One region of the Aeromonas sp. 160P genome, then DNA from elsewhere that is predicted to be linked to it. Evidence: predicted binding sites of a transcription regulator. Region 1 holds the regulator's gene; the other holds the start of a gene.
What was found. Region 1 encodes MetJ, which represses methionine synthesis genes. Its sites were predicted from a motif close to AGANNTCTAGANNTCT; they were not measured.

Region 1 (14,844 bases):
AGTGGCGCATTCCCGAATCCCGCCTGCATCTGCTGGAGCTGTGCGGCGGCTGGCCGGGGGCGCTGGTGGCCCGCCAGTGGCTGCGCCACAAGACCCAGAAACGCAGCTACCGGCTGGTGTTCTGGTTTATCGTGCTGCTACACCTGACCCTGTGGGGACTCTGGCTTGGCCGCCCCCTCTGGCAGCAATAGCCACCTGGGTAACAAAGTTGTGGCTTGGTCGCCCCCTCTGGCAGCAATAGCCAACTGCATCACAAAGGCGAAACGGGCCCCATTGCGGCCAATTGGCGGCTATGAGAAAACAGCGCTGATCCATCAGCGTTTTCGCCGTTTATGACGACCATAGTGATAACGACAAGGAGTCGTGACATGACCATGTGGACAGGCATAGTCCTGATCGTATTTATCAGCCTATTGTTCGGATATCTCGGCAAACGGGCTCGCTACCAGCTGGGGGATGCCCGCATCACCGACCGCCTCGGCAAGCAGGATCTGGTGATCAGGGAGCTACAGGAGCGGGTCGCCAATCTGGAGGCGATCGTCATCGAAGAGGAGAAGCGACGCCCGTTTCGGGAACTGTGATTTTTCGTCATCAGGCTTCAGATAAAGAAAGAGGGCTGCATGATGCAGCCCTCTCTCGTTTGAACAGATTCAGATGGCCAGCGGCAGCAGCTCCGCATAATCGCGGAACATATCTGGGAAAGCGGTGAGCTCCCCCATACGCCTGCCAACACCCGACGCCGCGTCAGATGGCCAGCGGCAGCAACTCGGCATAATCGCGGATCGCCGGAAACGCGGTGATGCTCTGCTCGGGTTTGCAGCTGTCCGGATTCTGGATCGCCAGCTGATAGCCGATGCCATAGTCGGCGGCGGCCCGCAGGATCCGCTCGCTGTCATCCACAAACAGGGTGCGGGCCGGATCGAACGCCAATCGCTGTGCCAGCGCCTGCCAGCAGAGCTGGCTCTCTTTCGACCAGCCCAGCTCATGGGTACTCACCATCAGATCCAGATGGTCGGCAAGGCCAAGCTGCGCATCCTTCACCGACAGGCTGGCGGGGTGGGCATTGGTGAAGAGCACCAGCTGCTTGCCCGCGGCACGCAGTTCGGCCAGAAAGGGGATGGCGTGAGGACGCCACTGGATCTTCGCCAGCAGCTCCTGCTTGAGGGCGCGAATATCGAGCCCCAGGGTCTCGCTCCAGTAATCCACGCAGTACCAGTTGAGGGTGCCGTTGACCGCCTGATAGTGCACCTCGATCTGCGCCTTGGCCTCAGCCAGCGGCAGACCGAGCCGCTCGGCGTAACGCTCTGGCACCAGCTGCTGCCAGAGGTGGTTGTCAAAATGGAGATCGATCAGGGTGCCATCCATATCGAGCAAGACGGTATCAATCTGCTGCCAGGGCAAGGTGATGGAGCGGGAGTGTGGCATCGGGTCTCTTGATCTCGGTATCGCGGAAGAAATGGAGCGGCAGTATAGCGGATTTTTCCTCCCCCTTTGCCATCCCGGGCCCGTGGTGTTCGGTGTGAGAGTCGTTTACTCTTGAAGCACTATTTTTTAACGAGCAGCCAGCGTCCGATGAGCGACCCCCACAACAGCAAACCCGAGCAAATCTCTGCCGACCAACTGGATCACCCCAAGTGCAAACCTGAGATCCTCAAGGCCGAAATCGTAGCCGAGAGCCGACTGTTCAAGGTGGAATCGCTACACCTTAAATTCTCCAACGGCGAAGAGCGGGTCTACGAGCGGATGCGCGGCGGAAACCGGGGCGCCGTCATGGTGGTGCCGCTGTTCGATGCCCACACCCTGCTGCTGGTGCGCGAATACGCCGCGGGCACCCACTCCTACGAGCTGGGCTTTCCCAAGGGGCTGATAGACCCGGGCGAGAATGCCTTTGAGGCGGGCAACCGGGAGCTGATGGAGGAGGCGGGCTTTGGCGCCAACAGCCTGACCCTGCTCAAGCAGGTGTCGCTGGCGCCCGGTTACTTCTCCAGCCGGATGGATATCCTGCTGGCGCGGGATCTCTTCCCCGAGCTGCGGATTGGCGACGAGCCGGAGCCGCTTGAGGTCATCCCCTGGCCCCTCAACCGGATCGACGAATTGCTGGCGCGCCCCGACTTCACCGAGTCGCGCAGCATCAGTGCCCTGCTCTTGGCCCACAAGTGGCTGGCAGAGCAGGCAGAGTAGCCCGCAGACGGGCAGTTAACAGACAGAGGATAACGAGATGCAGGAGTTGTTGGCCTGGGTGCCGGGGGTCAAGGAGATAGCCCGCGAAGCCGGAAGGATCCTTCACGACATCTATCATGGCGGTCAGTTCGAGCGTCAACTGAAGGAGGATGCGACCCCGGTCACCAGTGCCGATCTTGCTGCCGATGCCTACCTCAAGCAGGCGCTGTCGGCGCTCACCCCCCATGTGCCGGTGCTGACCGAAGAGGCGGCCGATGTGCCCTTCAGCCAGCGATCCAACTGGCGGCAGTACTGGCTGGTGGATCCCCTCGACGGCACCGGTGAATTTATCGCGGGCAGCGGCGATTTCGCCACCCTGATCGCCCTGGTGCGGGACAACGTGCCGGTGCTCGGGGTCATCTACGCCCCCGAGTCAGACGTGCTCTACTGGGCGGTGCGCGGCTACGGCGCCTTCAAGGAGGTGAATGGCGAGGTACTGCCCATCAGCGCCATGCATCACGAGCATGACCAGCCCGACTCACTGGTGGTGGCTATCAGCCGTCGCCAGAAGCTGGATAACCTCACCCGCCGCCTCAACCCGGCCATCAACTACGAGCTGATCCCGCTTGGTTCCAGCTCCCTCAAATCCTGTCTGGTAGCGGAAGGTGCGGCCGATTGCTACGTGCGGCTCGGCCCCACCGGCGAGTGGGACACCGCCGCCGCCCAGTGCATCGTCGAGGCAGCCGGTGGCCGCATCCTCAGCCTGGCGTTGCAGCCACTCAGCTACAACGAAACCGAGTCGCTGGAGAACCCGGACTTTATCGTGATGGGGGATCCGGATCTCGCCTGGGGTAGCATTCTGGCCCACTAGGCGGATAGCGATGTCATCACACCAGACAAGCAGGCGGCCCGATGGCCGCCTGCTTTTTCAGGGAAGTTGCCCCGGGTGATGGCCGGTGTGATCCGCTGGTCAAGGTGCCCTTGAACAGCGTGATACGCTGGCAAAGCGGCAAAATGATAGTGAAACATCACAATCGGTCGGCGAGAAATGGTACGATTTTTCACGTAATTCTGAAAACACCTGATTAGCCAAAATAAAAAAATGACTGTAGATCAAATTTTGGTTTTATATTTCACAAAAACCACATATATCAGTTTTGTTGCATTCTGTGACCCAGATTCCATTCCCAATCTCGCTGGCTAAGCCCCGCAATGGCAGTGATATGTTTCAGTCTCGCCTTTTGAGAATTAAATCCCGATAAATCACAATAAACTCAGATTAAAACACTGACAAAAAGTGAATTAGTAATGAGTTTATCTGTAGAGGCTACCAAGGAGCTATCCGGTTCCTGCTCCACCACAGCCAGCACCACCCGCTGGCGCCGTCACGACACCCACTGGGTTATCAGCCTGTTTGGCACCGCCGTTGGCGCAGGCATCCTGTTCCTGCCCATCAATCTGGGTCTGGGCGGCATCTGGCCCCTCGTCATCGTCGCAGTACTGGCAGGCCCCATGACCTTCCTCGCCCACCGCGGGCTGGCTCGCTTCGTGCTCTCCTCGTCACGCCCCCACGCCGACTTCACCGAAGTGGCGGAGGAGCATTTCGGCAAGATGGCCGGCCGCCTTATCTCGGCGCTCTACTTCCTCTCCATCTTCCCGATCCTGCTCATCTACGGGGTTGGGCTGACCAACACGGTGGAGAGCTTTATGGTCAACCAGCTCGGCATGGCGACCCCGGATCGGGTGATGCTCTCCGGCGTGCTGGTGTTTGCCATGATCGCCGTGATGCTGGCGGGTGAGAAAGCGATGCTGCGCGCCTTCGCCTTTATGGTCTATCCGCTGGCGGCCATTCTGGCGGCGCTCTCCTGCTACCTGATCCCTCAGTGGCAGTGGCCGGAAGTGACCGCGTTTGAAGGAGTCAGCTTCCTCAACACCGTCTGGCTGGCGCTGCCGGTCACCGTGTTCGCCTTCAGCCACGCCGCCGCCATCTCCGGCTTTGCCAACGTGCAGCGCCGTGAATATGGCGAGCAGGCAGAAGCCAAGAGCGGCCTGATCCTGCGCAACACCACAGTAATGCTGGTGGGCTTCGTGCTGTTCTTCGTCTTCTCCTGCGTGCTGAGCCTCTCGCCAGCCCAGCTGGCCGAAGCCAAGGCCCAGAACGTCTCTGTGCTCTCTTATCTCGCCAACATCACCGACAACCCGGTGATCGTGACTCTGGGGCCGCTCATCGCCTTTATCGCCATCAGCTCCTCCTTCCTCGGTCACTTCCTCGGTGCCCGCGAAAGCCTGAAAAGCCTGATCGCCAAGCCCACCGGCCTGCCGCAGGCCAAGGCGGACAAGCTGGGCATCGCCCTGATGTTCTTCTCTATCTGGGGCGCTGCCGTTATCAACCCGGGCATTCTGGGGCTGATGGAGACCCTCTCCGGCCCCGTCATCGCCATGATCCTGTTCATCATGCCGGTGATTGCAATCTATAAGGTGGAGGCGCTGGCCCGCTTCCGTCACGGCTGGGCCAACGGCTTTATCCTGCTGACCGGTTCGCTGGCGGTATCGGCGCTGATCTTCAGCCTGCTGAAATAACCACTGCCCCACATACGGGGCTGCTGAAACGACAAGAGGCGACCCGGGGGTCGCCTCTTGTGCATTGCAAATCGCTTACTCTTGATCGAAATCTTCGATCTCTTTGCCCAGCGCTTCCATGATGGCGCGCGCTTCGGCGGGGACACTGTCCGGATGATCCTTGCGCAAGTCTTCGTCGCAAGGGAGCGGCTGGCCGGTGAAAGCGTGCAGGAAGGCTTCACAGAGCAGCTCGCTGTTGGTCGCATGACGCAGGTTGTTCACCTGACGACGGGTGCGCTCATCGGTCAGCACTTTCAACACCTTGAGCGGGATCGAGACGGTAATCTTCTTGACCTGTTCGCTCTTCTTACCGTGTTCCGCATAAGGGCTGACGTAGTCGCCGTTCCACTCTGTTCCCATGACTCACCTGTTCTCATTTAGCCGTGAGCGCGGATTTTAACCCTTAAGGAAATTAATGGCAATCCAACAGCAAAGCCATTTAGACGTCTGGAAGTGTTGACGGCTTTTTTGTGCTGGCGTAAGGTGGTTCACCATAGGCCAACAATGGCAGGATCGCCGTGGTTGAGGCAAAGCAGCCATCGCCCAGAGACAGTTCAAGGAGAGAGTGATATGACCCACAAGGCCACCCTGGCGGTTCGCACCGGGATTGAGACAGACCAACAGCACGGTGCCGTGGTGCCCCCCATTTACCTCTCCAGCAACTACACCTTTGCCGACTTTGGCGAGCCCCGTCAATACGATTATGCCCGATCCGGCAATCCGACCCGCAGCAATCTGGCGGACGCGCTGGCGGCGCTGGAAGGGGGCGCCGGTGCCGTGGTCACCGGCACCGGCATGGGCGCCATCCATCTGGTCACTACCGCCCTGCTCAAGGCGGGGGATCTGCTGATCGCCCCCCACGACTGCTACGGCGGCACCTGGCGGCTGTTTGAGTATCTGGCGGCCAAGGGCCATTACCGGGTGCAGTTTGTCGATCAGGGTGACGAGGCTGCACTGGCCGCCGCACTGGCGCAAAAGCCTGCGCTGGTGTGGGTCGAGACCCCCTCCAACCCGCTGCTGCGGGTGGTGGATATCAGCGCCATCGCCAGCGCCGCCCACGAGGTGGGTGCCCAGGTGGTGGTGGACAACACCTTCCTCTCCCCCCTGCTGCAACAACCCCTGGCCCTCGGTGCCGACGTGGTGGTGCACTCCACCACCAAATACATCAACGGCCACTCGGACGTGGTGGGCGGGGTGGCGATTGCCAAAGAGGCCGCACTGGCCGAGTCGCTGGTGTGGTGGGCCAACTGTCTGGGGCTCACCTCCGGGGCGTTTGACTCCTACCTGACCCTGCGCGGCCTGCGCACCCTGGCCCCCAGATTGCGCAGCCATCAGGAGAACACCGATCGCATCCTCGCCTTCCTGCAACAGCAGCCGCTGGTGAAACGCATCTATCACCCCAGCCTGCCGAGCCATCCCGGCCACGATATTGCGCGCCGTCAACAGTCCGGCTTCGGCGCCATGTTAAGTTTTGAACTCGATTGCAGCGAGGCGGGCATTCGCGCCTTCCTCGCGGCCCTCACCCTCTTCTCGGTGGCCGAGTCCCTCGGCGGGGTAGAGAGTCTGGTGGCCCATCCGGCCAGCATGACCCACAGGGCCATGACCCCGGCTGCGCAGCAGGCAGCAGGCATCAGCGCCCAGCTGCTGCGGTTGTCGGTCGGTATTGAACACGGTGAAGACCTGGTGGCCGATCTGGCTCAGGCTTTTGAACAGGCGCAGCAGGCAGAACAGGTAGCGAAGTAATGGAACAGCAACAAGGAGAGATCGCGGTGACAGAGGCAGGTTTGAAGCGACGTCACGTCCACAAGTTTGGTGGCAGCAGTTTGGCGGACCCGGTCTGCTATCGTCGGGTTGCCAGCATCATTGAACAACAGACCGGAGGTGACGAGCTGATCGTGGTCTCGGCCGCGGGCAAGACCACCAACCGGCTGATCCAGCTGGGGGAACTGGCTGATACCGGTGACGAAGCCGCAGGTGAATCTATCTCGGCCCTGCAAGCCTATCAACAGAGTCTGATCGATGGCCTGCTGGAAGGGGAGTTGCAGCGCGACCTCAGCGCTCAGCTCGCCAGCGACGTGCAACAGATCGCCAAGACCCTGGAGGGGCAGTTTGATCGCTTCGCCCGCAACGGCCTGCTCGCCTTTGGCGAAGTGTGGTCGGCGCGCCTGCTGGCGGCCCTGCTCTCCAGCCGTGGCGACAAAGCCGCTTGGCTCGATGCCCGCAGCTTCCTGCGCGCCGAAGATGGCGCCTTGGTCAAGGTGGATACTGCGCTTTCTAGCGAACTGCTCAAGGCGCGACTGGCGGAACATGCCGGCCGCATCGTGGTGACCGGCTTTATCGCCGCCGACATGGAAGGGCGCTCCCTGCTGCTCGGTCGCAACGGCTCCGACTACAGCGCCAGCCTGTTGGCGCTGCTGGCGGACGGCGAATCCACCACCATCTGGAGTGACGTGGCCGGTGTCTACAGCGCCGACCCGCGCCGGGTCAAAGAGGCGCGCCTGCTGGAGCGCCTCAGCCTGGCCGAGGCCAACGAGCTGGCCCGCCTCGGCTCCTCGGTGCTCCATTCCCGTACTCTGCAACCGGTGGCCGACAGTCGCCAGCGCCTCACCCTGCGCTGCAGCTACAACCCGGACGAGGGTTGCACCCATATCCTGCGCCGAGCTCCGCGCTCCGGCGGTGCCCGCATCGTCTCCTCGGTGGATCAGATCGCCCTCATCGAGCTCAAAGTGCTGCCGCAGACCAATTATGAGCAGACGGTGGCAACCATCGAGGCCCATCTGGCCCGCCACCGCCTCAACCCGCTTACCCTGCAGCGCCAGCCAGATCGGCGGGTGCTGCGTCTCGCCTACACCCTCGAAGTGGCACAGGGTGCCTTCGAGATCCTGCGGGACTTCCAGCTGCAAGGCAGCTTCACTGGCCTGATCCAGAAAGAGGGGTTCAGTCTGGTGGCGCTGGTGGGGGCCGGTGTCACCGACAACGCCGAGCAGTGCCATCGCTTCTATCAGCTGCTGGCGGATCAGCCGCTGGAGTTCGTCCAGGTGGCCAGAGATGGCTTGAGTCTGGTGGCCGTGCTGCGTCAGGTGGTGCTGGAGCCGCTGCTGATCGCCCTGCACAGCGCCCTGTTCAGCCGCCCGACCCGGGTCGGTCTGGTGGTATTCGGCAAGGGCAATATCGGCGGCCACTGGCTCACCCTCTATAGCCGCGAAAAAGCCCGGCTCGAACATGAACTCAATCTGGCGCTCACCCTCTACGGGGTGTTCAGCTCGGAAGGTGGCCTGCTGGATGAAGAGGGGCTGGACCCCCGCAAGGTACAAAACAGTGTCGATGGCAAACCGCTGATCTGGCCGGAGTTACTCTCCCAACTGGAGCAGCACAGCTTCGATGCGCTGATCGCGCTGGACATGACTGCCAGCGAAACCGTGAGTCGCTACTACCCGGATTTTGCCCAACTCGGCATCCACATCATCGCTGCCAACAAGTTTGCCGGTGCCGCCGACAGCGAGTTCTACCAGCGCATTAAACAGACCTGCAGTGACCATCAGGTGCAGTGGCGCTATAACGCCACCGTGGGGGCCGGGCTGCCGATCCAGTCCAGCATCCAGATGCTGCGTCAGAGCGGCGACCGTATTCAGGGGGTCTCTGGCATCTTCTCCGGCACCCTCTCCTGGCTGTTCCAGCAGTATGATGGCACTCGGCCCTTCTCCGAGCTGGTGGACGAGGCGTGGCAGCACGGTCTGACCGAGCCGGATCCCCGCGAAGATCTCTCCGGTCAGGATGTGCGGCGCAAGTTGTTGATCCTGGCGCGGGAGGCTGGCTTTGAGCTCGACTCTGCCGATATCACCCTGGAAAATCTGGTGCCCGTCACCCTGCGCAAAGTGAGCGCGGATCAATTCATGGATCGGCTCAAGGAGCTGGATGGCCCAATTCAGACCGCCTTTGAGGGAGCCAAGCGCCTTGGCAAGGCGCTGCGTTACGTGGCACGCTTCGAGCGTAACGGCAAGGCACGGGTTGGACTGGAGACGCTGGAACCGCACCACCCGTTTGCCAACCTGCTGCCGTGCGACAACATCTTTGCCATCGAGAGCGACAGCTACCGCAGCAACCCGCTGGTGATCCAGGGGCCGGGGGCGGGTCGAGAAGTGACCGCCGCGGCAATCCAGTACGATCTCTGGCAGATCTGCGCCAGCCTCTAAGGCAGAGAATGCAAAGGGAGCCCCTCAGCTCCCGCGCACAATAAAAAAAGCCCGAGTCGATGACTCGGGCTTTTTGCTGAATGCCGCTTCGATTAGGAGAAGCAGGCTTGCAGCACGTAGAAGATCGCGATGGCCAGAATGGCACCGGCAGGCAAGGTGATGATCCAGGAGACCACGATGTTGCGCAGCACCCCCAGATTCAGCGCCGCAATCCCGCGCGCCAGACCGACACCCATCACAGCACCGACCAGGGTCTGAGTGGTGGAGATGGGCAGACCGGTACCAGAAGCAATCACCACAGTCGCGGCCGTTGCCAGCTGGGCGGCAAAGCCACGGCTCGGGGTCAGGTGGGTGATGCCGGTACCGACCGTCGCCATCACCTTCTCGCCCATGGTCGCCAGACCGATCACGATACCGATACCGCCCAGCGGCAGGATCCACCAAGCGATAGACGCCTGACTGGAAATTTCACCGCCGGAGGCCACGATAGAAGCCACGGCGGAGAGCGGACCAATGGCGTTGGCCACATCGTTGGAGCCGTGGGCAAACGCCATGGCACAAGCGGTGATCACCATCAGGATACCGAATACCTTCTCCACGTTGGCGAAGTGCATCTTGCTGTCATCCTGCGGGTTGTACTTCTGACCGCGGATATAGAAGAAACCGGCAATCGCCAACGCAATAGAGATAGCCACAGAGAGCAGAATGCCCTCGCTATCACTCAAGTGCAGACCAACGTGGGTCAGCCCTTTCTTGATGGTCACCAGACAGATCACCAGCGCCGTCAGGAACATGTAAAACGGCACATAGCGCTTGGCGTTAGCCAGCGGATCATCGGTGTTGAAGATCAGCTTCTGCACACTGATAAACATGAAGTAGGCGAGCACACCGGAGATGGCCGGGGTGATGACCCAGGAGCCAACGATGCCGCCAAACTTGCTCCACTGCACCGCTTCCGGACCAATGCTCACCACCGCAAAACCGACGATGGCGCCGATGATGGAGTGAGTGGTAGAGACCGGCCAGCCGAAGTAGGAGGCCAGGATCAACCAGGCGCCGGCCGCCAGCAGCGAGGCGATCATGCCGAGTACCAGCAGGTCCGGTGTATCGGCAAATGCATTGGTATCAATGATGCCATTGCGGATGGTTGCGGTCACTTCGCCGCCCGCCAGATAAGCACCGGCAAACTCGAAGATCATGGCAATGATGATTGCCTGACGGATAGTCAGGGATTTGGTGCCGACCGATGTGCCCATGGCATTGGCAACGTCGTTTGCACCAATGCCCCAGGCCATCAAAAAGCCGAACAAGGCCGCCACGAGCACCAGAGTGGTGCCGTAATTCGCGATAATGTCCATTAATAGTGTTTACCCAGTCAGTCGATTACGAACGAGCCAGCATCAGTTCCAGACGGGCGCCTACACGCTCGGCCTGATCTGCCAGGTCACCTACCCATTCGAGGATCTTGTAGAGGAACATCACATCAATCGGATTGTAATTGTGCTCAACCGCTTGCAGCTGTTGGCGCAGTCCGATCTGCATGGTGTCTGTATCGTCCTCGATCAGATCCAGCTGGTGGATCATCTCGGCAACCATTTCCACTTCCCGTCCCTTGAAGCCGGTCTCGAGCAGCTCGTCGAGCTCCCCGATCGCTTTCTCGGCCTGAGCGGTCGCATCAATACAACGTTTGAGATAGGCCATGAAATCAACCCGCATTTCAGCAGGGAACTCCATGCGACGACCAAGCATGCGGCCGGAGATATCCTTGGCACGGTTGGCAATCTTGTCTTGCTGGGTCAACAGCTCCAGCAGGTCGGTACGCGCGACCGGCAGGAACAGGCCGCGAGGCAGTTTCAGACGGATTTCACGCTTGAGGATATCCGCCTCTTTTTCCAACTGGGCAATCTGCTGCCGGATCTTCTCGGCATCATCCCAACGGTCTTCCGCAACGGCGTCAAAGAAGGGTACCAACTGCTGGGAGCACTGGTGAACCTTGACGATATGCTTCTGCAACGGCTTGATGGGGGACTTGGCAAAAAGCCCCAAAATAGTATTTACTGGCATGGTCAAACCTGTGTCGGTGAAAAAACACTCGATACGATTTTATGAGGCGCGCATGGTAACCGAACTGCGCACTCAATTAAACCGCGAATTAATCTAGTCGCCTCGCGGCATTATATCCTCGCGACCCGAATCCCGCCCCTCAAAGTTACCTGCCAGCCCGGAATGACTATGCAAATCGAGATCGAGATAAAGTTTTTTGTCGCCTGCGACATTCAAGCAGGGTTATCCAACCTGCTGAATTCTCTTGAAATTAAGGAATCATCCCAACAACAGCTCGGCAACGTCTATTTCGATACGCCAACCCTCGCCTTGCGCCAGCTGGATATGGGCTTGCGGATCCGCCGCTGCGATAGCTTTGCCGAACAAACCATCAAGTGTCGCGGTCAGATAGTGGGTGGTCTGCACGCCAGACCCGAATACAACGTCCCCGTCAGCGACGATCTGCCGACCCTCTCGGCCTTTCCCGATGAGATTTGGCCGACCCTGCCCGAGCGCGACAGCATCCAGCAACAGCTGGTCGCCCAGTTTCGCACCGACTTCCTGCGTCGCCACTGGCTGATCGCTTTCGAAGGGGCCGAGATAGAACTGGCCTGGGATCAGGGTGAGATAGTCGGTAGCCAGGGCAGCACCACCATCAACGAGCTGGAACTGGAGCTCAAATCCGGCGACACCGCAGCACTGTTTGCGCTGGCCCAGCATCTTGCCAAGCTGGGCGGACTGCGGCTCGGAGCCCAATCCAAGGCCCAGCGCGGCTATCGACTGGCTGGCCTTGGCAAGCCACTGGCCCTGCAGGCGCTGGTGGCGCGTGAGGATATAGATAGCATGACGGGGGTAAGCGAGGGGCTGCGCCACTGGCAGCATCACGAGCAGCTCTGGCTGGAGCATCCGCAGAATGAAGGCGTTCAACAGCAGGCGTTCGCCGCCTTGTGTCAGGGAATCGATCTGGTCGCCCGCAGTGCGGCCAAGCTGCCACAACCAGCGCCCTGGTTGCCAGCACTGACCAGCCTGCAAGCACAGTTGCAAACCAGACCGGACGAGCATGACCAGTGGCCTACCGAACTGGCCGATCTCTTCCTTTATCCGGCGTATGTCGAGTTACAGCTGGCCATCGCTGCCTGGCTGCATAGCGCCGCCTAACCGGCACGAGCGGCCTCAGTGGGACAACGCCAGAAACAAAACGGGTGAGCCTTGACTCACCCGTTTTGCATTACAGCAAGTTGAGCTGCTGCATGGCGCTGCGAATGCGCTCACGGGTCGCTTCCGACAGCGGCATCACCGGCAGGCGGCACTCCTCGCTGCAGAAACCGAGCAGGGAAGCGGCATATTTGGCACCGGCGGGGCTCGGCTCGGCAAACATCGCCTGATGGAGCGGGATCAGCTGGTCTTGCAGTTCACGCGCTTCTTGCCACTTGCCCGCCAGCGTGAGGTTCTGCACCTCAGCCACCAGCTTTGGGGCCACGTTGGCGGTCACCGAGATACAACCCTGACCGCCACCGATGTTGTAGGCGACGGCAGTGGCATCTTCCCCGGAGAGCCAAGCGAAGGGCTTGTTGATCAGCTGGCGCTCGGTCCAGGGGCGGGCCAGATCGCCGGTGGCATCCTTCACCCCGGCAATGCGCGGTAGCTCGGCCAAACGGGCCAAGGTCGCGGGTTGCACATCGACGATGGCACGCGGCGGAATGTTGTAGACGATGATCGGCTTGGCGGTGGCGTCGTGGACGGCCTTGAAGTGGTGGTAGAGCCCCTCCTGATTGGGGCGGTTGTAGTATCCGGCCACATGCAAGGTGGCATCGGCGCCCACTCGCTCGGCGTGGAGGGTGTACTCGATGGCTTCGACCGGGTTGTTGGAACCCGCCCCGGCGATCACCGGAATGCGCCCCGCCACCTGTTTCACCACCAGTTCGACCACTTTACAGTGTTCGTCGTGGGTCAGAGTCGGGCTCTCCCCCGTAGTACCCACCGGCACTATGCCGTGGGTTCCCTGCTCGATATGCCACTCAACCAGACGCAACAGCGCCTCTTCATCCAGCTTGCCCTGTCGAAACGGGGTGATCAACGCAACAATAGAACCTTGAAACATGGGATTTCCTTCTCCTGAATGACTCGCATATGGCAATAAAAAACCCCGGTACGATGTGCGCAACCGGGGTTTGAAGTTTCTCAGGGATGAGAGGTTACGCGCGAACGTCGGCAGGCCCGAATGTCAGGCTTTTTTTGTGCTTTCGTTTCAACTCGTTGAACCGCATTTCGTCATCTCTGGTCAAAAAATGGTGTCTGGGCATATTTCGGGAACACAGCATAAATGTCAAGGCGAAAGGGGCTATGTATAATGGCCGCCCAAAATTGCGTGGAGAGACCCGATGAGCAGCCCAATCAGTGCCGTCAGCCAGATGCTGGAACGAAACCAAGCCCTCTTTGTCGGCAAGCGGCTACTTGTCTGCGGCGCGCTGGATGATGACTACCCGCGCCAGCTGGCCACTCTAGCCGAGACCCTGACCGTCTTTACCACGGATTACTGCTATTACCGCAGCCAGCAGGCCGCCCTGGGTGACGCCATCCTGTTCGACCACCAGCTCGGTGGTGCCCCCCGCTTCGATGCCCTGCTGCTGCTGATGCCCAAGGCCAAGGCCGAGGCGCAATATCTGCTGGCCATGATGACTCCCCTGCTGGAGGCGGGTGCCGACCTGTTGCTAGCCGGTGACAACCGTGGCGGCATCAATGGCGCCGACAAGCTGCTGGCGCCCTACAGCGAAAAACCGATCAAGCGCGATTCGGCCCGTCGCTGCTCCCTCTATCACGGTGAGCTCTGCAAGCCGGTTGAACCGTTCGAGCTGGATAGCTGGTTTGGCCGCTACCAGTGCAAGGCCGGTGACACCGAGCTGACCGTGCTGGCCCTGCCCGGCGTTTTCAGCGCTGCCGAACTGGATCTCGGTACCCAGATGCTGCTGGCGGCGGTGCCACCGATGAAGGGCGAGCTGCTCGATTTCGGCTGTGGCGCCGGGGTGATTGGATCTGTGCTGGCCAAGCGCAATCCGGATCTGCAGGTCAACATGGTGGATATCAGCGCGCTGGCGCTGGAGTCTAGCCGCCGCACCCTGGCGATCAATGGTTTAGAGGGCAAGGTCACCGCTTCCGATGTCTATTCGGATGTCTCCACCCGTTTCCAGCACATCGTCTCCAATCCGCCATTCCATGCGGGTCTCAAGACCTTCTATGCAGCGACCGAAACCTTCCTCGCCAAGGCACCGGAATTTTTGCTGCCCAATGGCTCGCTGACCATTGTTGCCAACGCCTTCTTGCGCTACCTGCCTATACTGGAAACACATTTCAAACGGACGGAAGTGATCAGCAGCGATGCCAAGTTCAAGGTCTATATGAGCAAAGTGTAAAGTAAGTGCAAGCAGTACAAGAAAACCGCTAGAGAGCGCCATCCGGTATCTGGTAAGGTACTAAAAGGACTATAAAACCACCCCTTAAGGGGTGTTTTTATACCGAGCATTGAAAACCTTTTCATAGTGTTCATGCAGGGAGATTAATACGATGGCAGGCATCTTGACCATGATCCTGGCTGGCGGCGAAGGCACCCGTCTGCAGCCTCTCACCACCACCCGCAGCAAGCCTTCCGTCCCCTTCGGCGGCAGTTACCGGCTGATCGATTTCGTCCTCAACAACTTCGTCAACGCAGACTTTCTGCGCATCTATGTACTGACCCAATTCAAATCCCAATCCCTCTATCTGCACATGAAGAAGGGCTGGAATATCGTCGGCATCACCGACCGCTTCATCGACCCCATTCCGGCCCAGATGC
Region 2 (14,844 bases), 4.3 Mb from region 1:
AGGGGGTGCCGCAGACGGCAGCGAGGCGGCGCTCCTGCTCCTGCACCGTATTGGCGCCCTTGTACTGGCGCACCACCTTGCCGTTGTGGCGCAGGATCAAGGTAGCGTCGAAGCGGGAGAGGGCAATGCGCCGCACCAGCTCGTCGATATGGGCAAACTCGGTCTTTTCGCTGCGCATGAACTTGCGCCGAGCCGGAGTATTGAAGAAGAGATCCACCACCTCCACCGTGGTGCCCACCGGATGGGCCGCCGGCTTGATGGTGACGCTCATCTCGCGCCCTTGCGCCTCGGCTTGCCAGGCTTCGGACTGCTCTGCGGTGCGGGAGGTAAAGGTGAGACGGGAGACCGAACTGATGGAGGCGAGCGCCTCGCCACGAAAACCGAGGCTGTTGATCCCTTCCAGATCATCCAGCGTGGCAACCTTGGAGGTAGCGTGACGCGACAGCGCCAGCACCAGCTCCTCTTTGGCAACACCACAGCCGTTGTCCCGGATACGGATCAGCTTGGCGCCCCCCTTGTCGATGTCGATCTCGACCCGGTCGGCACCGGCATCCAGGCTGTTTTCCACCAGCTCTTTCACCACCGAAGAGGGCCGTTCCACCACCTCTCCGGCAGCAATCTGGTTGGCCAGGATCGGGGGTAATATACGGATCGGCATCACTTACTCCTGAATTTCAATCTTGCGGATGATGAGCCTCTTAACCATCCAGGAGGGCAGATCCACCACCTCTCCACCAACAGGAATCTGGTTGGCCAGAATGGGTGGCAAAATACAGGTCGGCATCACTTACTCCTGAATTTCAATCTTGCAGATGGTGTGCGCCAACACGGGGAGCCGCATCGCCAGCTCCCGCGCGTTAGTTCTGGGGGATATAGAGCACTTGGCCTACCTGAATATCCCGCGACTTGAGCTTGTTGATCTCCACCAGTCGCGCCTGACTCACCCCATGTTTCTCGGCCAGGCGGGAGAGGCTCTCACCCCGCGCGACCACATGACGGATCATCTGCGACTGATTATTGCTCTGGGTGCGAGTCGCCTGAGCCGGTTGCCCGGCACGGGGAATATAAAGCACCTGACCAATCTGGACATCACGGCTCTTGAGATTGTTAATCTCCACCAAGCGCGCCTGACTCACCCCGTTCTTTTCAGCCAACCGAGAGAGGCTTTCACCTCGGGTGACCACGTGGCGGGTCATGCCCGCTTTGTCATTGGCGCCAACAGAGCTGACCGGGGCGGTCGGTGATGCGGTTGCAGCCGAATAGGGTTTGATCACCCCAGCACCAGAGCCACTGCTGACACTGCTGACTGGCGCCCCGCCGTCGCGCACGGTCGTCGCTGGCATCTTGTTGGTCACCACCGGCTGCGATTGCGCCTGTTGTGGCCGGCTCACCGGTTGCTTGGGGGCGACTGGCCGACTAACGGCGGCTGGCTGGCTGGCCTGTCCCTTGCCGGTCAACATGGCCCCCTTGGTCGGGTGGACACGATAGTAGTTGCGGATCCCCTCGAAGATGGCGCGAGCCAGCTGGTCCTGATAACTGGCGGTAGCCAGCAGCTTCTCTTCCGCATGGTTGGAGATAAATCCGGTCTCCACCAGCACAGAGGGAATATCAGGCGCCTTGAGCACCGCCAGACTGGCGTGTTCCGGCTCTCTTTTGTGCAACTTGGCGACTTTGCCCATGGAACGCAGGATCTGGCGACTCACGTCGTAACCCTCGGCACGGGACTTATCCATGGACAGATCAAGGAAGGTTTGCGCCAGATAGGGATTGGGATCGGATTCAGCCAACACCTTACCCACTCCGCCCAGCAGTTCGCCCTGCTTCTCTTGCTTTTCCAGCCAGCTGCCCATCTCGCGGTTAGCGCGGTTGGTCGACAAGACCCAGACCGAGGCGCCACGCGGGGTCGAGTTGTGGAAGCTGTCCGCATGCACCGACACCAGCAGGTCCGCCTTGGCTTTCCGGGCAATCTCGGAGCGCTTGTTGAGATCGACGAAGTAATCGCCACGGCGGGTCAGCACCGCCCGCATGCCCGGCTCGCGATCAATCAGCGCAGCCAGCTTCTGGGAGACGGCCATGGTGACCCGTTTCTCGTAGGTACGGCGCGGCCCGATGGAGCCGGGGTCTTCCCCGCCATGACCCGGGTCAATGGCAATCACCACACCGCGGTGCTTGCCACTCACCGGCACCGGTTGCGCGGCAGCGGCGGATCGCTTCTCTTCATAAGGCAGGTCAATCACCAGACGGTGGCCATAGGGCCCGGCTGGCGCCAGCGGAAATACCACCGGCTTGATGGTGGAGCTGAGATCCAGCACCAGACGCAAGCCCCCTTTCTCCAGCGGGGTGCTCTGGCGGATCTTGCGCACCAGCTCGCTGTTGTTCTCGACCCGGGCCAGATTGGCGGCGTTGCTCGCCCCTTTCAGGTCGATCACCAGCCGATCCGGGCCGTTCAGGGTGAAATAGTTGAAATTGGGGGCGCTGCTCATATCGAGCACCACCCGGGTGTTATCCGGTGATGGCCAGATTCGTACGCTCTTGAGCTGATTCGCCCAAGAGGGTAACGCCATCAAAGAGAGAGCAAAAACAAGGATCAAGCGCACGTAGATGACAACCGTTCCAGAATGGCTTCGCCAATAGCAGTGCGGGCCTCTATCAGCACCTCACGCTGCTCGCCTACATAAGTGAGGGTAATTTCAAGGTCGGGGGCCGGTAACCAACCCTCGCCCTTCTCGGACCACTCCACCAGACAAAGGGTGTTGGCGGCAAAATAGTCCCGAATGCCCATGAACTCCAGCTCTTCCGGATCAGCCAGGCGATAGAGATCGAAATGGTAGACCTGCCAGCCATCCAGCTCGTAGGGCTCGACCAGGGTATAAGTCGGGCTTTTTACCTTGCCCGGATGGCCAAGGCCCTGTACCCAGCCGCGGGTCAGGGTGGTTTTACCTGCACCCAGCGTGCCATGTAGAAATACTGTGGTCGCCTGCTGGCAAGCTTGTGCCAAACGACCACCTAGAGCCACTGTTGCTGCCTCATCCGGCAGTGTCATCATCAACTGTTTTGCCATGTTCTTCTTGTTAACTTGTTATGGTGTCGGGATTAACCAGTTTGCGGATCAGCGGCAGCAGATCTGACGCCAGCATGCCCCGCTCGCCGTCGGTGGCGGCCAAGTCGGCAGCCTCGCCGTGGATCACGGCGCCCAGCCAGCTTGCCATGGTGGCAGAGCAGCCCTGAGCCAAAAGGGCGGCGATTATACCAGATAACAGATCGCCCATGCCGCCACTTGCCATGCCGGGATTGCCTTCACAACAGAGAGCGACCCGCTCGCCGTCATAAATAAGTGTCCCCGCCCCTTTTAACATCACCACACCGCCATAGCGCCGCTGCAGCGCCTGCACGGCGGCAAACCGGTCGGTTTCAATGTCGGCAATGGTGCATCCCAGCAGCCGCGCCGCTTCGCCGGGATGGGGCGTGAGCACCCAATTATCCTGATGGCGGGGGGATTGCGCCAGCCAATTCAATCCATCGGCATCCAAAACCAGTGGCAGCCGATCGGTGAGATAACGGGCAATTTGCCCCCTTCCCCACTCATCCTGACCGAGGCCGGGGCCGATGACCCGCACCGACGCCCACCCTTCGTCATCTGCGGTGATAAGGCTCATCAGCTCAGGTTGATAGAGGCTGACCGGCGGGTGCTCCGGATGCTGACACACCCGCACCAGCCCGGCCCCCGCCCGCAGGCAGGCGCGGGCAGCCAGCACTATGGCCCCCTGCATGCCACGATTGCCTCCCACCAGCAGCACCTTGCCATAACAGCCCTTGTGGGAAGCGCGCTGGCGCGGGGTCAACTGCGTGCTAAGGAGTGGATAATCGATACGCCAGGCGGCAGGCAACATAGCGTCATCCGGCGTGACGCCAAGGGGGTCACAGTCGAGCTGGCCAACGCAATCCACCCCGTCGCCGGTGAGCATCCCCTGCTTGATACCGATAAAGGTGAGGGTGCGAGTAGCCTGCACCACGGCCCCCATGGCGCGGCCGGTATCGCCATTGAGGCCGGAGGGGAGATCCACCGCCAGCACGGGGGCAGCCAAACCATTGATTGTTGCGACGATCTTTGTCAGTAACGGCGAGAGGGGGGTGTTGACGCCGGTGCCAAGCAGGGCATCGACCACCAGATCCGGGGCGGGCTGCTGGGCATCATCAAACTGCTCGGCCAACCAGACCCGGCCACCGGCCGCCTGCCACTCATCTGCGGCCCGTCTGGCATCCCCCTTCAGCTGGTCAGCAGCTCTGGCGGCAATCACCACCACCTCGATACCAATCTGGCGGGCAAGACGGGCCAGCACATAGCCATCACCGCCGTTATTGCCAGGGCCGACGTAGATCCACCAGCAGCGGCTGTCGGGCCAATGCAGGGTGGCATAGGTGCGCAGCGCGGCACCGGCTCGCTCCATCAGGGCATAGAGGGGTTGCCCCTCGCGCGCGGCCCAGTTGCGCTCCAGTGCGCGGATCTGTTCAGTCTGCCACAGCCCCTGTGGTAAACTGCCCCCCTCTTTTATGCCCAACGCGCCCCTGATGATCTCTACCATGACGGCTCCTGCCCCTTATCAACCGGCCCTCGCCAGCAAACGCCTGCCAGGCCAAGCCGCATGAGCGCACCTGACTTCCACCAGCTGGCCCACGATATCAAGCTCTGGGCACGGGAGCTAGGATTTGACCTGGCGGGCATCACCGACACCGATTTGCGTAGCGAAGAGCCAAGATTGCAGGCCTGGCTGGATGCGGGCTATCACGGCAGCATGGATTACATGGCCCGTCACGGCATGATGCGCGCACGCCCCCACGAGCTGCTGCCGGGCACGGTGCGGGTATTGTCGGTGCGGATGAACTACCTGCCGTTCGAGGCAGGCTTCGCCGCTACCCTGCGCGATCCGACCCTCGGCTATATCAGCCGCTATGCCCTCGGCCGCGACTACCACAAGGTGCTGCGCAACCGGCTCAAACAGCTGGGAGATCGCATCGAAGCGCGCTGCGCCGAGTTGTTTCAAGGCACCCCTGACACCCTGGGTGAGTGGCGCCCCTTCGTCGACTCCGCCCCCATCCTGGAGCGGCCGCTGGCAGCCAAGGCGGGGCTCGGCTGGGTTGGCAAACACTCACTGCTGCTCAACGAATCGGCCGGCTCCTTCTTCTTTCTCGGTGAGCTGTTGCTCAACCTGCCGCTGCCGCTCGACCAGCCGGTAGAGAAGGCGCAGTGCGGCAAGTGCGTCGCCTGCATCAACATCTGCCCGACCGGCGCCATTGTCGCCCCCTATGTGGTGGATGGCCGCCGTTGCATCTCCTACCTCACCATCGAGAACGACGGCCCGATCCCGGAAGAGTTCAGGCCCTTGCTGGGCAACCGCATCTACGGCTGCGACGACTGCCAGCTTATCTGCCCCTGGAATCGCTACGCCGATGCCAGCCCGGAGCCCGACTTCAGCCCGCGCCCCAGCCTGCACCGCCCGCCCCTGCTGGCGTTGTGGCGCTGGAGCGAGCGCGATTTTCTCAAACAGACCGAGGGGAGCCCGATCCGCCGCATCGGCTATCAACGCTGGCGCCGCAATCTGGCGGTTGCCCTCGGCAATGGTCCGGCGACGCCCGAGGTCATCGCCGCCCTGCAATTGGGGCTGACCACCGCCGAGCCCATGGTGGCCGAACATATCGAATGGGCGCTGGCCACCCTTGCCCGGCGTCAGGATGAAGAGAACAAGAAAACCCGTTTGCTGATCCGCTGCATCGAAAAAGGTCTGCCGGATCACGCATAAGTGATCTGCCCCTTGCCGGATTGCTGCACTTTTTTCATGCTCTGCCGACCCGCAGTAACCAGCACACCGTAATCAGTACCAGCTGGTCGGCACACAACAAGGACAACACAGATGCAAATGTTGGGAGTGGATATTGGCGGCTCTGGGATCAAGGGCTGTCTGGTGGATACCGAAACCGGCGAACTGATCGGCGAGCGCCATCGCATTGCCACACCGCAACCGGCCACTCCGGCCGCCATCGCCCATACCCTCAAGGCGCTGGTAGAACACTTCGAGTGGAAAGGGCCGGTGGGTTGCGGCTTTCCCGCCACCATCCACAACGGGGTAGCCAAGAGTGCCGCCAATATCGACCAGAGCTGGATTGAGACCGATGCCGAGCATCTGTTTGCCGATGTCACCGGCAAGCCCTGCTATGTGCTGAACGATGCCGATGCGGCGGGTTTGGCCGAGATGCGCTTTGGCACCGGTAAAGATCGCAAGGGGGTGATCATCCTCATCACGGTCGGCACCGGCATCGGCACCGCCGTGTTCGTCAACGGCCAGCTGCTACCCAATACCGAGCTGGGTCACCTGATGCTGGAAGGGATGGTGGCAGAGCACTACTGCTCAGATGCGGTGCGCAAGCGGGAAGATCTCTCCTGGAACCGCTGGGGCAAGCGCTTCAACAAGTATCTGGCGCGCCTCGAGTTTCTCTTCTCCCCCGATATCTTCATTCTGGGGGGTGGCAGCGCGTCCAAGCTGGAGAAGTTTGTCGATCGTATCGAGACCCGGGCACCGCTCATTCCGGCGGCCAGCCTCAATCAGGCGGGCATTATCGGGGCCGCCCTCTACGCGGCCGAGCAGCAGGGCTGACCGACACTCACTGCAAATCAGCAGCTATCAAATGGAAAGGGCCCGGCACTGCTGCCGGGCCCTTTTGTTTGTCGGCCATCTTGTGTGTTTGACCGCCATCACCCGTTACATATCATCCAATCGATGCACCCCATGTACCAATCGGGTCAGGCGGGTCTGCTCCAGCCCGGCCAGATTGTCGAGTAGCGTGGTGGTGGCCGATGTCGGGCACTCCCGGGCCAGATGGCCCAGCTCCCCCACCAACTGCTCCTCCCAGCGGCACACCTGAGTGACGATATCCTGAGTCTGGGCCGAGGCCTGTATCTCGAAGCGGGTGATGGCAGGCAGCATATCCTCGCTGAAACTCTGGTTCAGCCAGGTCTCCCGCACCGACTCCCCCAACTGAGCGGCATATTCGTGCAGATGGGCGCTGGCCGCATCCTCGCGACCTTGCAGATAGACCAGCAACATCCGGCTGCGTTCGCTGTCCACCTGGCTGGCCATTCGCCCGTAACAGAGCCCGAGCTGGTGATGAACCTGCTCAAGATAGTGCAGCAACTCTTTGATCTGTTGGAATCTCATCGCCCTGCCCTCTATGTTTGTCGACACCGCCAGTATAAAAAACAACCACCAGTAACCCAATCCCTATCCGAGCCGCCCTTGCGCTGCATCAAGGTTGACGACGACAAAAGGGCGGGCAAGTGATCCGGTCACGAAGAGGGAACGATTTGTGCAGCTATTTGTGCAAATATTTGTGCAAATATTTGTGCAACTATGAAGAAGCGTCAGGCTCGACAGCTGACATGAGTAAAATCGGGCTGACACACTAATAAAACCAGCATTTACCCGATATAACCCATCTTTAATTCGGCTATATGCCGCACAGGCGAAACAGGATCTGGATGCGCAACCTATCCACCCTGTTCGTTATCTACCAGACAGAAATCCTTATCACTTTTTTAGACGTCTAGACGTAAAAACATGCGTTGACACGGCCATCCAGACATCTTAGCATCATCCTCCATGATGACAGAGTAACCCAGTGGAACCTCTGCCCAATTTACCCGCCTGTAGCGCCCTGTGCTGTAAGGCTGTGAGCACGGAATAATCCATGATTAAGTTGAACGGTCTCAACAAAGTCTACGGTACCGGCAGTGACGCCGTGCACGCCCTGCGTGACGTGAGTCTGCATGTACCCCAAGGCAAAATATTCGGGGTGATCGGTGCCTCTGGTGCCGGCAAGAGTACCCTCATTCGCTGTGTCAACCTGTTGGAGCGCCCGACAGAGGGACACGTCATCGTCGCAGGCCAGGATCTGGTCGCCCTGAGTGAGCGGGATTTGACCCAAGCCCGCCGCCAGATCGGGATGATTTTCCAGCACTTCAACCTGCTCGCCTCCCGCACCGTATTTGCCAACATCGCCTTTCCGCTGGAGTTGGCCGGCTGGAGCAAAGAACAGATAAAAAGCCGGGTCGAAGAGCTGTTGGCGCTGGTCGGGCTGGAAGCCCGTGCCCACGCCTATCCGTCCGAGCTTTCCGGCGGTCAGAAACAGCGAGTCGCCATCGCCCGGGCACTGGCACCGGCGCCCAAGGTACTGCTGTGTGACGAGGCCACCTCGGCCCTCGACCCGCAGACTACCCGCTCGATCCTGACCCTGCTCAAGGAGATCAACGTCAAGCTGGGGCTCACCATACTGCTGATCACCCACGAAATGGATGTGGTGAAGGGGATCTGTGACGAAGTGGCCATCATCAGTGACGGCCGCCTGATCGAGCAAGGTGAAGTGGCCTGGTTCTTCAGCAATGCCAAGACCCAGCTGGCCCGTGATTTCATCCACTCCACCATCCATCTGGAGGTACCGCAGGAGTATCAGGATCGGATGAGTAGCGAGCGGGTAGCAGGCAGTTATCCACTGGTGAAGCTCGGTTTTACCGGCAGCACAGTCGATACCCCGCTGATTTCCGAGGCGAGCCGCCGTTTCAACATCGACATCAGTATTTTGAGCGCGGATATCGAGTACGCCGGTGGCGTTAAATTCGGTTTTCTGCTGGCAGAGCTGTTCGGGGATGAAGCCCAGTGCGCGGCAACCCAGCAGTTCCTGACTGACAACCATATTCAGCTGGAGGTAATGGGTTATGTCCGAAGCCATGATTAATCTGCTCATTATCGAGCTGGGCAACACCTTGCTGATGGTCGCAGGCTCCGCCCTGTTTGGCTGCCTGCTGGGCCTGCCACTCGGCGTGGCGCTGCATGTGACCAAGGGGGGCCAAATCCTGGCCAACCCGCTGCTCAACCGCAGCCTCGGCATGGTGGTCAACGTGGGCCGCTCGGTGCCCTTTATCATCCTGCTGGTGGCGATCATCCCTCTCACCCGCTTGATTGTCGGCACCAGTATCGGCACTATCGCCGCTATCGTGCCGCTCACCATTGGCGCAGTGCCCTTTATCGCCCGACTGGTAGAAGGGGCCCTGATGGAGGTGCCGGATGGCCTGCTGGAAGCGGCCAAGGCGATGGGCGCCAAGCCGTTGCAAATTATCACCAAGGTGCTGCTGCCTGAAGCCCTGCCCGGCATCATCAACAGCGTCACCATCACCCTCGTCACCCTGGTGAACTACTCGGCCATGGCCGGGGCCATCGGTGGCGGTGGTCTGGGCGATGTGGGTATTCGTTATGGTTATCAGCGCTTTGACCCCACAGTCATGCTGGTGACCGTGGTTATCCTGGTAGTACTGGTTCAACTCATCCAGAGCGCAGGTGAGCGCCTGGTTCACAAATATGATCATCGTTAATCGTCGATTTCTGACAGGAGGTTTTATGAAATTTGGCATCAAATCCGTTGCGGCAGCGTTGCTGGCTGGCTTGGTTCTGACCGGTTGCGGTCAAAAAGAAGAGAGCAAGGTTCTGAAAGTGGGCGCCATTGCGGGCCCCGAGACCGAGCTGGTTGAAATGGCTGCCAAGGTAGCCAAAGAGAAATACGGTCTGACCGTCGAGATCGTCAACTTCTCCGACTACGTCACCCCGAACGTGGCGCTGAACGATGGCAGCATCGACGTCAACGCCTTCCAGCACAAACCTTACCTGGATGCGCAGGTACGTGATCGCGACTTCAAGTTGATCCCGGTCGGCAACACCTTCGTCTACCCGATTGCCGGTTACTCCAAGAAGATCAAGGCGCTGAGCGAGCTGAAAGATGGCGCCCAGATCGCAGTACCGAACGATCCGACCAATCTGGGTCGCTCGCTGATCCTGCTGGCCAAACAGGGTCTGATCACCCTGAAGGATGGCGCCGGTCTGGAAGCGACTGTGCTGGATATCGCCAGCAACCCGCGCAACTTCAAGATTGTCGAGCTGGAAGCAGCCCAGTTGCCCCGCTCACTGGAAGATGTGGATCTCTCCATCATCAACAACACCTTTGCCGGTCAGATTGGTCTGACCCCGACCGAAAACGGCCTGTTTGTTGAAGATAAAGAGTCCCCCTACGTCAACCTGATCGTGGCACGGGACAACAATAAGGATGACGAGAAGGTCAAACAGTTCGTTCAGGCCTATCAGACCGACGAGGTCTACAAAAAGGGTGTCGAGTTGTTCAAAGGCGGCCTGGTCAAAGGTTGGTAATTGCTCACTTGGCAAAAAAGGCCACGCAATGCGTGGCCTTTTTTATTGACGCCGCTATCATATCCGCGAGCACGGCAACACGAACATACTCATAACATGAAAAAATGGTATCTGGCCTACTGCAAGCCAAAAGAAGAGGCCCGCGCCCGCGCCCACCTCGATGCCCAGGGTATCGAATCTTATTACCCCATGGTGGAGATCGAGAAGCTACGCCGGGGTAAGCGAGTCCCTGTACGGGAACCCATGTTTCCCAACTATCTGTTTATCTTCGTCGATCTGGAAGAGGTGACACCGATCACCCTGAAATCGACCCGCGGCATCAGCCGGATCATCCACTTTGGCAGTGAATGGACCCCGATCAACAGCAAGCTGGTCTATCAGTTGATGAGTCGTGATGACAGCGACGAGGCAAGAGCCTGCTACGCCAACCTGCCCATCACGGGTGACAAGGTACTGATTGAAGAGGGGCCGCTGGCAGGATTTGAAGCCATCTATATGGAACCGGATGGGGAAAAACGGGCTATTTTGCTGGTCACCCTGCTCAATCAGGAGACCACCAGCAGCTTCGATAACCACACCTTCAGACGGCTCGATTAAGGAAAACGGCGGGATCATCCCGCCATGTCACGCCTTGAGATCGAAGCGGGCGATCACTGCCGTCAGCTTGCCGGTATCCCCAGCCAGCCTGGCAACTATCTCCTCCCCCTGCTGACTGCGTTGGCAGGATTGACGGCTGAGCCCGGCGATATGGTCCACGGTGCCAGCCACCTCCGCAGCAACCCGGGATTGTTGCTCGCTAGCCACAGTGATCGCCTCCAGCTGACCCGATAGCGACTGCACCAGCTGGTTCATGGCGCTCAGGGTGTCGGTCACCAGTCCCACCGCATCTCGCCCCTGTTCAACCAATCGAGTACCCCCGCTCACCGTGAGCACCGTCTGGCGAGTCTGCTGGGAGATAGCTGCAATGGTCTGGCTGATCTCGGCGGTCGACTGATGAGTGCGGGTCGCCAGTTGGCGCACCTCGTCGGCCACCACCGCAAAACCGCGCCCCTGCCCCCCCGCCCGCGCAGCCTCGATTGCCGCATTGAGTGCCAGCAGATTGGTCTGCTCGGCAATGGTGGCAATCACCTCGGTGATCTGCCCCACCTGCTCACTTTGCTGCTCCAGCAGCCCCATGGCTTCGTTGGCCTGCCCAATCATGGCGGCAATCTGCTGCATGGTGTCGGTCATGCGCTCCAGGGTGATCTGCCCTTGCCGGGTCTGCTGCTGCACCTGATGAGCGCTATCAGCCGCGCTGGCAATATTATCCACCACATCACGGGCACGCATCGACATCTGATCGATGGCAACTGCCACCGCATCGACCTGCTGATCTTGCGCAGTTAAGTCACGCACGATGGCACCTGTGGTGCTGCCCACATCGTGGCACGCGGTCTCAACCTGCCCCACGGCTCCTTGCAGTTCCCCGACCAGATGACGCAACTGGGCAGACATCCGATTGATGGAGCCGGTCAACACCCCCAGCTCATCCTGCCCCGTGATCGGCAGGGGCTCGGCTGCCAGTCGGCCATCCGCGACCTGTCCCGCCCGGGTCACCAGACTGGCGATGTCACGGGTCAGACGATGGCTAAAGAGCCAGGCGACCGCCATGCCAAGCACAATGGCACTGCCGCTTGCCAGCAGCAGGGTTTGGCTGATGGTTTGCCCGGCTTGGGTCATCTGGAGCGAGATCGCCTCCACTTCGGCCCCGGTTTTGGTAATTTGCTGTACCAGCTGCTCACTGAGACGGGACTGCATGGGCTCGATGTCGGTGGCCATCAGAAAATTAGCCTGATCCCAATCCGGCGCCTGCCGCTTGCTGATCACCTGATCCACCAGCTCTGAGAAAGGGGTCGCCATCTCTTCAAACAACTGCCAGAGGCTGCGCTGGGTCTCGGTAAAGAGCGCGGCTTGTTGTTTCACCTCGGCGACCCGCTGCTGGTGAAACTGGTAGTAATCCTGATATTTGCGGCGGTACTCGGGATCGCCGGAGATAAGAAAGTCCCGCAAAGCGGATAGCGCATTGGCGAGGCTGTTGTAGGCATCCCCCACCTGCTTGAGCAGCATGCGGCGATCGCCCGTGAGCTGCTCCTGCGGGGTAGCGACCTCCTCATTGGCAAAAGATTGCAATTGATCGAGCGCCGCCTCCGCCAGCGGCCCCGCCTCTTGCAGCATCAGGGTATGGGCAGGCAGATTCTCTTCACTCTGGGCCAGGGTCCAGACCTGCTCCTGATGGCGCTTGAAGGTATCGAGGGACTGAGTGAGCGCCGGGCTGAACGCCTGATGGGCAATGGCTTGCCAGGCCGACTGCCACTCCTGCTTAAGCCGGGAGGCCTGGGCAGGGTCTTTACCGAGGATCAGATAGCCACGCAGGGCAGAAACGGTGGCAACCAGCGCCTTCTGGCTCGCCTCATCCCGCTGCAGAGCGGGCAGCGCCTGCTCCAGCAGGGTTTGTTGGGCCTGATTGATCTGGGTCAGCCGGTAATAGACCAGGGTCGATGAGAGCAGGATCAGCAGGTTGATAAAACCGAAGCTGAGCAGCAACTTGCTTGATATTTTCATGAACATCCTTGTTCAGCGTGACTGATTTGACCTAAAGATTCAGATAGATATCAGTGTAGGCAATCTATCTTGCCAAGTCCGGTGCCAATGCTGCAATTCACTGCGCGGCATCGGCTTGGCGGAGAAAAATCCCTGACAAAGATCACAGCCGAGCTTGGCCAGCAGCTGCCAGGTCACCTCGTCTTCCACCCCTTCTGCCACCGATTTGAGTCCCAATTTGCGGGCCAGTTCAATACTGGATTCGATAATAGCCAAACGAGCCGGATCGGCATAGCAACGATGGACGAAGGAGCGATCCAGCTTCAACTCGGTAAAGGGCAGCGTGGCCAGCTGTTGCATTGAGGAGTAACCGGTGCCGAAGTCATCGATGGAGAGGCCAAAGCCGTGCATCCGCAGCCGGGTCAGCACCTCCAGCATGGCACCAATATCTCGAATAAAGGCACTCTCGGTCACCTCCAGGGTGATCAGTTCAGGATCAACGCTCCAGCGCTGACATTGCTCAACCAGGGTCTGGCACACGCCTCCCTCATGGAGCGAACTGACACACAGATTCATCGACAGATTGATCGATAACCCGGTTTTCCCCCAAAAATGGGCATCACTCAGCGACTTGCTGATGATGAGGTCAGTCAGCGGGTCGATCAGGCCGTGCTCCTCCGCCATCGGAATAAAGAGCCCCGGGGAGATCAGCCCGAACTCCGGATGCTGCCAGCGGGCCAACGCCTCCATCCCCACCCAATGACCGGTCGCAAAACTGACCTTGGGCTGATACCAGGGCACAATCTGGTCACGATCAAGGGCCAACTTCAAATCATCGACATCCAGGCGGTAGGCTTCCTCTCTGCGAGCAAGGGGTAGCGCGGGAGACCAGGCATCGATCAACTGCTTGAGCTGCGCCGGCCGACAGGGCTTTTCAATGCGGCCAAGCACCTGCAAACCATAGGCTGAGCCCATTCTCAGCACCGCATCAACCACATCCCCCCCCAGCGCACTGGAGAGAATAATGCCACCACGAAACCCTGCCAACGAGAGACGACGGAGCAAGCCCATGCCATCCATGCCAGGCATTCGCAAGTCACAAAACAGGATATCGATATTGTGCAGCTGACACAGCTCCAGCGCCTCCAGGCCATCTTTGGCTTCCAGCAACTGCTGATGACCCAGCCCACGGATCTGGTGCAGCAGAGTCTTGCGCTGAAAAGCGTGATCCTCTACCACCATGATGACCGGGTTGTGTTCTGTTTTATGCATTTAGCCATAACCTCGTTTTATGGGTTACCCGAGCGATCCACTCATCAACGCGCTGGACCAAGCCCTCCAGCGCCCCCCATTGCTCTAATCGTGCTGCCGACTCAAGGCTTTCAGCCTGCTCCGCCAGCTCGTCTTCACCGACAATGCGGGCTGCGCCCTTGATACGATGGGCAATCTCCAGCAAGGCCTCTGCATCACGGGTCGCGAGCGCCGCCAACATCTCTTCGCCATCTTGCTGGTTAGAGGCCAGATACTCCCCGGCCATCGCACGGCCAGTCGCTTCATCACTAAACAGGGCGATCCAGCGCTCGGCTAACTCGCTGTCAGCACTCTCAGCCATCGGCTCGGGCACTGCCAGTTGCGAGGCGGGCAGCCACTGCAGCAAGGTCTGGCGCAAGGCCTCCAGCAAGTAAGGTTTGAGCAGCATGCCACTCATCCCCACGGCCGCCATGCGGGCTGACGATGCCTCCGAGGTATCCGCGGTGACACCTATGATGGGTGCCGACTCTCCTTGCGCCCGTAGCTGCTGAGTCAGGGTAAACCCATCCATTACCGGCATGTGGCAGTCGGTCAATAGCAATGAAAAACGCTGCTCTTGCCACGCTTTCAGTGCCTTCTCACCATCTTCTACTACCTCGCAATCGACTCCCAGCAGGGTCAACTGGCGCATCAACAAGGCACGATTGACCGGGTGGTCATCCGCCACCAGCACCCGACCACTCAATGTTTGCTCGCTTTCTACCATCAC

Region 2: metN (methionine ABC transporter ATP-binding protein MetN) is a predicted target of MetJ. The motif match lies at 7,591-7,606, and genes of this name have one in related genera.

Annotation. Positions count from the first base shown of each region.
Region 1 is NZ_JBUXKV010000001.1:198,587-213,430, forward strand. Features, by position in the region: gene ACY8FN_RS00945 (DUF1294 domain-containing protein) at 1-191, shown strand, start outside; gene ACY8FN_RS00950 (hypothetical protein) at 369-581, shown strand; gene yrfG (GMP/IMP nucleotidase) at 745-1,425, opposite strand; gene nudE (ADP compounds hydrolase NudE) at 1,573-2,181, shown strand; gene cysQ (3'(2'),5'-bisphosphate nucleotidase CysQ) at 2,219-3,031, shown strand; gene ACY8FN_RS00970 (aromatic amino acid transport family protein) at 3,469-4,740, shown strand; gene metJ (met regulon transcriptional regulator MetJ) at 4,816-5,139, opposite strand; gene metB (cystathionine gamma-synthase) at 5,350-6,522, shown strand; gene ACY8FN_RS00985 (bifunctional aspartate kinase/homoserine dehydrogenase II) at 6,522-8,972, shown strand; gene ACY8FN_RS00990 (inorganic phosphate transporter) at 9,065-10,330, opposite strand; gene ACY8FN_RS00995 (TIGR00153 family protein) at 10,356-11,036, opposite strand; gene ACY8FN_RS01000 (CYTH domain-containing protein) at 11,205-12,173, shown strand; gene dapA (4-hydroxy-tetrahydrodipicolinate synthase) at 12,244-13,116, opposite strand; gene rsmC (16S rRNA (guanine(1207)-N(2))-methyltransferase RsmC) at 13,397-14,425, shown strand; gene glgC (glucose-1-phosphate adenylyltransferase) at 14,577-14,844, shown strand, end outside.
Region 2 is NZ_JBUXKV010000001.1:4,478,941-4,493,784, forward strand. Features, by position in the region: gene mutL (DNA mismatch repair endonuclease MutL) at 1-658, opposite strand, end outside; gene ACY8FN_RS20770 (hypothetical protein) at 662-784, opposite strand; gene ACY8FN_RS20775 (N-acetylmuramoyl-L-alanine amidase) at 858-2,564, opposite strand; gene tsaE (tRNA (adenosine(37)-N6)-threonylcarbamoyltransferase complex ATPase subunit type 1 TsaE) at 2,588-3,061, opposite strand; gene ACY8FN_RS20785 (NAD(P)H-hydrate dehydratase) at 3,072-4,583, opposite strand; gene queG (tRNA epoxyqueuosine(34) reductase QueG) at 4,644-5,798, shown strand; gene ppgK (polyphosphate--glucose phosphotransferase) at 5,910-6,650, shown strand; gene ACY8FN_RS20800 (hypothetical protein) at 6,756-7,211, opposite strand; gene metN (methionine ABC transporter ATP-binding protein MetN) at 7,741-8,784, shown strand; gene ACY8FN_RS20810 (methionine ABC transporter permease) at 8,765-9,418, shown strand; gene metQ (methionine ABC transporter substrate-binding lipoprotein MetQ) at 9,444-10,244, shown strand; gene rfaH (transcription/translation regulatory transformer protein RfaH) at 10,341-10,841, shown strand; gene ACY8FN_RS20825 (HAMP domain-containing methyl-accepting chemotaxis protein) at 10,869-12,845, opposite strand; gene ACY8FN_RS20830 (EAL domain-containing response regulator) at 12,885-14,096, opposite strand; gene ACY8FN_RS20835 (ATP-binding protein) at 14,089-14,844, opposite strand, start outside.